Bryobacter aggregatus MPL3: one gene and its partner. The protein of the gene in region 1 interacts with the protein of each later gene in a pairwise test. Links are inferred from orthologs where the notes say so. Each region holds a gene or a part of one and is shown on either strand. Other genes may lie near its edges. The genes, in order: lpdA and M017_RS27155.

Evidence for each region.
Region 2: the proteins of lpdA (region 1) and M017_RS27155 interact in binary tests that used the Escherichia coli proteins (3 or more experiments, as listed by UniProt). The link is inferred for Bryobacter aggregatus MPL3 from one-to-one orthologs.

Annotation. Positions count from the first base shown.
Region 1 is NZ_JNIF01000004.1:578,624-581,902, reverse strand. The notes cover bases 56-3,013. They hold lpdA (dihydrolipoyl dehydrogenase), read left to right. Parts: upstream 56-816; coding sequence 817-2,211; downstream 2,212-3,013. Other genes in these bases: sucB (2-oxoglutarate dehydrogenase, E2 component, dihydrolipoamide succinyltransferase), read left to right, coding at 2,890-3,013; lipB (lipoyl(octanoyl) transferase LipB), read left to right, coding at 2,204-2,905; M017_RS0122235 (POTRA domain-containing protein), read right to left, coding at 56-572. In the rest of the region: more of M017_RS0122235, read right to left, coding at 1-55; more of sucB, read left to right, coding at 3,014-3,279. UniProt on the Escherichia coli protein: Lipoamide dehydrogenase is a component of the glycine cleavage system as well as of the alpha-ketoacid dehydrogenase complexes.
Region 2 is NZ_JNIF01000004.1:1,197,564-1,201,048, reverse strand. Bases 244-3,407 are described here. They hold M017_RS27155 (ATP-dependent helicase), read right to left. Parts: upstream 3,016-3,407; coding sequence 472-3,015; downstream 244-471. Other genes in these bases: M017_RS0124970 (hypothetical protein), read left to right, coding at 3,224-3,407; M017_RS0124980 (DNA-binding transcriptional response regulator), read left to right, coding at 244-468. Also shown: more of M017_RS0124980, read left to right, coding at 97-243; more of M017_RS0124970, read left to right, coding at 3,408-3,466; lepB (signal peptidase I), read right to left, coding at 3,467-3,485. UniProt on the Escherichia coli protein: A helicase with DNA-dependent ATPase activity. Unwinds DNA duplexes with 3'-5' polarity. Translocates on single-stranded DNA with 3'-5' polarity. Initiates unwinding more efficiently from a nicked substrate than double-stranded DNA.

The DNA of each region.
Region 1 (3,279 bases):
TTGCCGCTAAAGTCGACACTGGAGATTGTCGGCAGCTCCCGCTTGGGGCGGAACATTGCCACCAGATTGCCCTGTGCGTCTGTCGCCAATTGACCGCGAACCCGGTCCACGGGATCCGTCAGCTTCAACGCCCGATTCAGCTCTTCCTCATAACGGCTGAGGACTTCCTGCGTCGCTGGAATCTTGTCCCCAAACAACGGATCGAATTTCTTCAGAATCGCTTTCACGTCCGCGATTTTGGCCGGGATCTCCTCAAAGCCGATGGGATAGAAGGTGGAAACCTCGGTGATATCCCAAGTCAACGCATAACCTTGGTCCTGCGGCTTGTAGTCATAGGCGACTTTGTCGAAATAGCCACAGGTGAGGAGTTTCTGCATCGCCGCATCCATTTGTGCGGGCTTGACAGTGGAGCCGGGAAGAATACCTGCGGCAGCAATCACCTGCTCCGCCTGGAGGATCCGATTTCCCTGCACGGCCACGGCCCGTACGGGAAACGCTTGGTCGGGCGCTTGTGCGAACAAGACCGCGCCCAGAGAAAGAAATACGACACCGAAACTGATTCGCGAATTCATTGCAACCTTATTCATTGTCATCGACGGAGCGGTTGCAATTCTCGTTCCAACAGGACTCAGGGCCCCGCCTCAGATGAAGAACAGCCACCGCGTTGCAAAAAACGCCGTTCTTCCCTCGAAGGGGGCCCTGCCGTGCGTCGCCCCTCCTGAAGAAAACGCACTTGGAATACACTCTCACAATTCACGTTCCAGTGCCACTGAATCCTGAGTTTTGACGAGCCTATTGATACACTAGATACGACCCATGTCCTACGATGTCGTGATTATCGGTAGTGGCCCTGGCGGCTACTCTGCCGCCGTGCGAGCCGGCCAATACGGTCTCAAGACCGCGATCATTGAAAAGTCTCCGAAGCTGGGTGGCACTTGCCTCCACGTGGGATGTATTCCCACCAAAGCGCTGCTCCACAGCGCCAGCGTCTGGGACTATTTTGTGCACCCGGAGGAGGAAGGAATCTCCTGCCAATCTCCGGTTCTGCACTTCCCCAACGTGATCGACCGCAAGGCCAAGATCGTCTCCAAGCACGCCAAAGGCGTCGAGTTCCTCATGAAGAAGAACAAGGTCGACGTCATTGCGGGCTACGCAAAGCTGCTCGGTGGGGGCAAGATCGAAGTCAGTCATAACGGGCAGACCCAGATCATCGAATCGAAGAATATTGTGATCGCCACTGGATCCGAGGCCCGGATGATTCCCAATGTCCAGCCCCAGTCCCCACGCATCCTCACCAACGTCGAAATCCTCGACCTGCCCAGCGTTCCCAAGTCGCTCGCCATTATCGGTGCAGGCGCGGTGGGCGTCGAGTTTGCCAGCATCTTCCGCCGCTTCGGCAGTGAAGTAACGATCTTCGAGATGCTGCCCCGCGTCGTTCCGGTCGAAGATGAAGAAGTCTCGAAAGAACTCGAGCGCTGCTTCAAGAAGATGGGCATCCGCATCGAGACCAGCGCGAAGGTCGAAAACATCGTCAACGGCCCCAATAGCGTCAAGTTCACCGCGACCCTCGCTAACGGGAGCCAGGAACAGGTAGAAGTGGAGAGCTTGCTCGTCGCCGTCGGCCGTAAGCCGAACACCGAGAGCATCGGCCTCGAAAACACCAAAGTCGAAGTCGATCGCGGCTTCCTGAAGGTGAACGGTTTCCAGCAGACTTCTGAACCCGGTGTCTATGCCATTGGCGACGTTGTCGCCGGCACCCCGCAACTGGCCCACGTCGCCACCGCCGAGGGCATGATCGCCATTGGTCACATTGCAGGCGTCGAAGTCCAGCCGATTCGCCGCAACCGCATTCCGGGCGCTACCTACACGGACCCCGGCATCGGCAGTGTCGGCCTCACCGAATCCCAGGCTAAGGCCCAGGGCTATAAGGTGAAAGTCGGCAAGTTCCCCTTTGCCGCAAATTCCAAGGCTTCCATCAGCGGGCATCATGAAGGCTTCGTCAAAGTGGTTGCCGACGACACCTATGGCGAGATTCTCGGTGTCCACATCATTGGCCATCACGGCTATGAACTGATTGCCGAAGCCGTTGCCGCCATGGAATCGGAATCCACCGTCGAGGTGATGATGAACACGATCCACGCCCATCCCACTCTCTATGAAGCAGTCGGCGAAGCATTCAACGCCGTCTACGGAATGGCGATTAATGCCTGATTTTGACGTCATCGACCTGGGACCTCTGCCTTGGGCGGAAGCCTGGTCGATCCAGCAGAGTTATGTCGAAAAGAGAAAAGCCGGTCTGGTGCCGGATACTCTTCTTTTCGTCGAACATCCGCACGTCATCACCCTCGGCCGTAATGCCAGTGAGAGCAATATCCTCGCTGGCCGCGACCAACTGGCGCGTCTGGGGATCGAGGTCCACGAAGCAAATCGAGGCGGTGATGTCACCTATCACGGCCCCGGACAGCTCGTCGGGTATCCGATCTTTGAACTCACCCGTTGGAAGAAAGATGTCCGCGCCTATGTGCAAGGCGTCGAGCAGGCGGTGATCCGCACGCTCGCTGGCTTTGGCATCGAGGCACATACGCGCACCGGCAAAGAAACCGGTGTCTACGTCCAGCAAGCGGGCCTTGCGCCTGCCAAGATTTGCGCGCTCGGCGTGCACATCAGCCGTTGGGTCACCTCCCACGGCTTTGCCCTCAACATCAACACAGATCTCCGCTACTTCCAGTACATCGTTCCCTGTGGACTTACGCTTCCCGTCACCTCGATGGAAGCGCTAGGCGTCACGGTGCAGCGTGAGGAAGTGATGCGGGTACTTTCCCGCCATCTGGCGGAGATCTTCCACCACGAATTTACCGATTCCATTGAAAACTTACAGGAGATGCTTCCATGCCTGATGTCGTAATGCCCCAGATGGGCGAGTCGATCGTTGAAGGAACCCTCACCCGCTGGCTGAAGAAGCCCGGCGATAAGGTAGAGCGCGATGAGCCGCTCTTTGAAATTTCCACCGACAAGGTCGACACTGAGATTCCTTCGCCCGCCGCCGGCATTCTCACGGAGGTCCTGGTGCAGGAAGGCGCAACCGTCGCCATCAATACTCTGGTCGCCCGCATTGGTGAGGCAGGCGGCGCAGCCGCTCCGGCTCCTGCGGCAGCAGCACCGGCTCCCCCGCCCCCAGCTCCGCCTGCTCCCGCCCCCACTCCTGCACCGGCTCCTGCTCCTGCACCGGCTCCGCCGCCCCCACCGCCTGCCGCTCCGGCGCCAGCCCCCGCCATCGAA
Region 2 (3,485 bases), 620 kb from region 1 along the record:
GCGGTACAGCGAAACCATAACGCACCCTCCTCCTAGTTGAGATCTTTCCTGGTAAATGATTCCGAAGTGGAAACGCTTTGAGAAGGAACCGATCCAATGCTTGTGCAAGGTAAAAGCGTCCTCCTGGCTGGTATCGAGCCGATGCTCGCCGAGGATTTATCCCAACATCTGTCAGCGCGTGGGCTTAAAATCCACGAAGCCGAAAATATCGAACCCAACGAATCGCGAGAGAAATATGATCTCGTCTTCTGTGAGACTCGCCAACCTGGATTATTTGCTCTGCTTCGAGCCACTAGCTCTCCCGTTGTGGTTGTGAGCCGAGTTCCGGAAGTCAACGAGTGGTTGGATGCCATGGATGCGGGTGCAGTCGACTACTGCGCCGCACCCTTCGAACGAGAACAACTTGACTGGATTTTAGAGTCTACAATCGGTCGCGGTAAAGCATCCTCAATGGCCGCCGCTGCCTAGAGGCTAGTCGAGTTTTTTAATTCCAGCGAACTTTTCGATCAGCTTCTTCAGTCCAAAGCCGGGGAAGCTGATCACCAATTTCGCATCGTCCCCATCGCCCTCACGGCTCATCACTGTCCCCTTTCCATAGCGCGCGTGCATGACAACGGATCCGGAACGGATTCCACTGCTCGGCGCTTTTTGCTGTTTTGCAGGAACAAAGGTCTTGGCGCCGGCGGCTGCCGGACGCTGGGCCAATTGTGGCGGGGGAGCCGGTTTGACCAGCGGCGGGGTGGTTGCCGGGCGTTTCGCTGGGGTGGGGGCAGAGGTGCTGACCTCCCAGGGTGGGGCTTCTTCGTCGCTAAACAGCGATGCGGTTTTTGGCTTCGGGGGCGGAGGAGGTGCCGGAGGCACCGGTCTTGGCGGAGGAGCAACCGGGCGCGGCAAGGCGGCCGGCGCCGTAGGCCGGGAGGTGGGACGGACGGTGGAAGCGGAATTTCCCGCACCAAAGAACGAATTGATGTTATCCGCCGCCTGCGAGGGCCGCGAACCATAGCTGTACTTTCGCACCGTATCGCGCGCTTCCCATTGCTCGGAACTCAGGTCGATCTGCGGCACCACGGCCACCCTGGAAAGCCGCTCGGTGTAGGGCTCGGGGACTTCCCGGATGAAGCGGGACGTGAGGGCGGGTTCCGGTGTGCCGCCGCCATACTTGCGGCGCATCCGCGCCCAGGTCATAAAGAGTTGTTGCCGCGCTCGCGTCATGCCGACATAGCAGAGCCGGCGTTCCTCTTCCATCTGGTGATCGTCCACCAAAGCTCTCGAGTGCGGGAACAAGCCCTCTTCCATTCCGGCCAGAAATACAACCGGAAACTCCAGACCCTTCGCATTGTGGATGGTGAGCAGAGAAATCTGTGCTTTCTCGTCCACCTTATCCGAATCGCTGACCAGCGCGGCGTGATCGAGGAAGTCACCAATGGCTTCGCCCCGTTCCGCGGATTCCGCCGCGGCATTGATCAATTCGTTTAAGTTCGCCAGGCGGCCCTCATTCTCGGGAGCGGGGTTCTCCTCGAGAGCCTTGATATAGCCGGTGCGGGCGAGTAGCTCTTTGAGCAGATCCCGGATATTGGTGGTTTCGAGATTCTCGCGCAGGTCGAGAATGATCTGCCGGAAGGCAGTGATCGCGGCCTCGGCGCGGGAACCCAGAGCATGTTGCTCGACCAGTTGGCCGGAGGCTTCCCAGAGGCTGGACTGGTTGGTACGGGCATGGGCATCCACCTGATCGAGGGTTGTTTTTCCAATGCCACGGGCCGGAGTGTTCACCACGCGCAGGAAGGCGATGGAGTCCCCGGGATTGACGATGAGTTTCAGATAGCTGAGCGCGTCCTTGATTTCCGCCCGCTGGTAGAAGCTGAGGCCACCGACGACGTTGTACTTGCGTCCATAGCGGCGCAGGGCCTCTTCGATCTGGCGCGACTGGAAGTTCGTGCGATAGAGAATGGCAACCTGAGCGGCGCGGTCCCGGTCGAGGATCTTGTCGATACGGTCTGCAATCCAGAGCGCTTCGTTTTCGCCATCGAGCGCTTCGTAGAGACCGATCTTGGGACCGGCAGATTGCTCGGTCCACAAGGTCTTTCCCTTGCGCTGGGTGTTGTTGGACACCACGGTGCTGGCCGCTTCAATGATGTTCTTGGTGGACCGGTAATTCTGTTCGAGGCGAATGATTTTTGCGTCGCGATAGTCACGCTCGAAATCGAGAATGTTGCGGATGTCAGCGCCGCGCCAACTGTAGATCGACTGGTCTTCATCGCCCACCGCAACGACGTTGCCGTGGGAGTCCGAGAGCAGCCGCATCATCTCGTATTGGCTTCGATTGGTGTCCTGATACTCGTCCACCATGACGAAGTTGTAACGCCGGTTGTAGGTTTCCCGCAGTTGGGTGTCATGGCGGAGCAGCCGGACGCTTTCGAGCAACAGGTCGTCGAAATCCACGGCGTTAGCCTGGCGCAATTTGGCTTCGTATTGTTCGTAGATCACCGCCATGCGGGCGGCAATCGGCTCTCTTGCGTTCTTGTGCAGGTCTTGCGGGGTCTCGTGGTGGCTCTTCGCCTTGCTGATGCGGCCGAGCGCGGCCCGGTATTGCATGAACTTCTCGTCGACGCCCAGACCTTTGAAGATCTGCTTGATCAGCGACATCTGATCGTCGTCGTCATAGATATTGAACTGGCGGGTGAAGCCGTGGCGGAGGTCGGCTAAACGATCGCCATCGCGCCGCAACATGCGCACACAAAAGGAATGGAAGGTGGAAACAAAGGGCGACTCGTAATTTTCGCCGGTCGAGTCGAGCAAATGCTGGACTCGTTCCTTCATTTCCGCCGCGGCCTTATTGGTGAATGTCACCGCGAGGACGGAGTATCCGGGCACCTTGTGAGCGTGAACGAGGTTCGCCATGCGATGCGTGATCACACGTGTCTTACCGGAACCAGCGCCGGCAAGGATCAGCAAGGCACCCTCGCCATGGGCAGCCGCTTCGCGTTGAGAGGGGTTGAGGCCTTCGAGGAAATCCATTAGAATGAGTGATTTGCGGGATATATTTCTACCCTGCGAACCACTCTTATTTTAGCACGAGTCCACCAACCCGAGATTTGGTGGACATATGTACACCAGCATATATTGGAATACCTACAAATGCGGATACTTAATATCCGCAATCTATGTAGAGAATACCCGCATTTGAGGGATTGAGTACTAAGAAATGTACTAGTACAAATGACATATGCCCTCCGCTAAGACCTCTCCCACACAAAAAAAGTCCAGAGACCTTGATCCGCAGAAAGAACTCAATCGTCTCTATCGCCGCCGTGTCGCTGTGATTGGCCTGATCCGTGCGATTGAAGAGTACATGATGGTGACGGAGTCTACCGACGCCGCTCCGTCCAAAGAACTGCCCGGCAAGAAGACAAAGAAGCCGACTCTCCGTGTGATTTACTCCAGAATGCTAGACGAGATGCTGGCCTAGCTAGTGAAGAACGCCGACT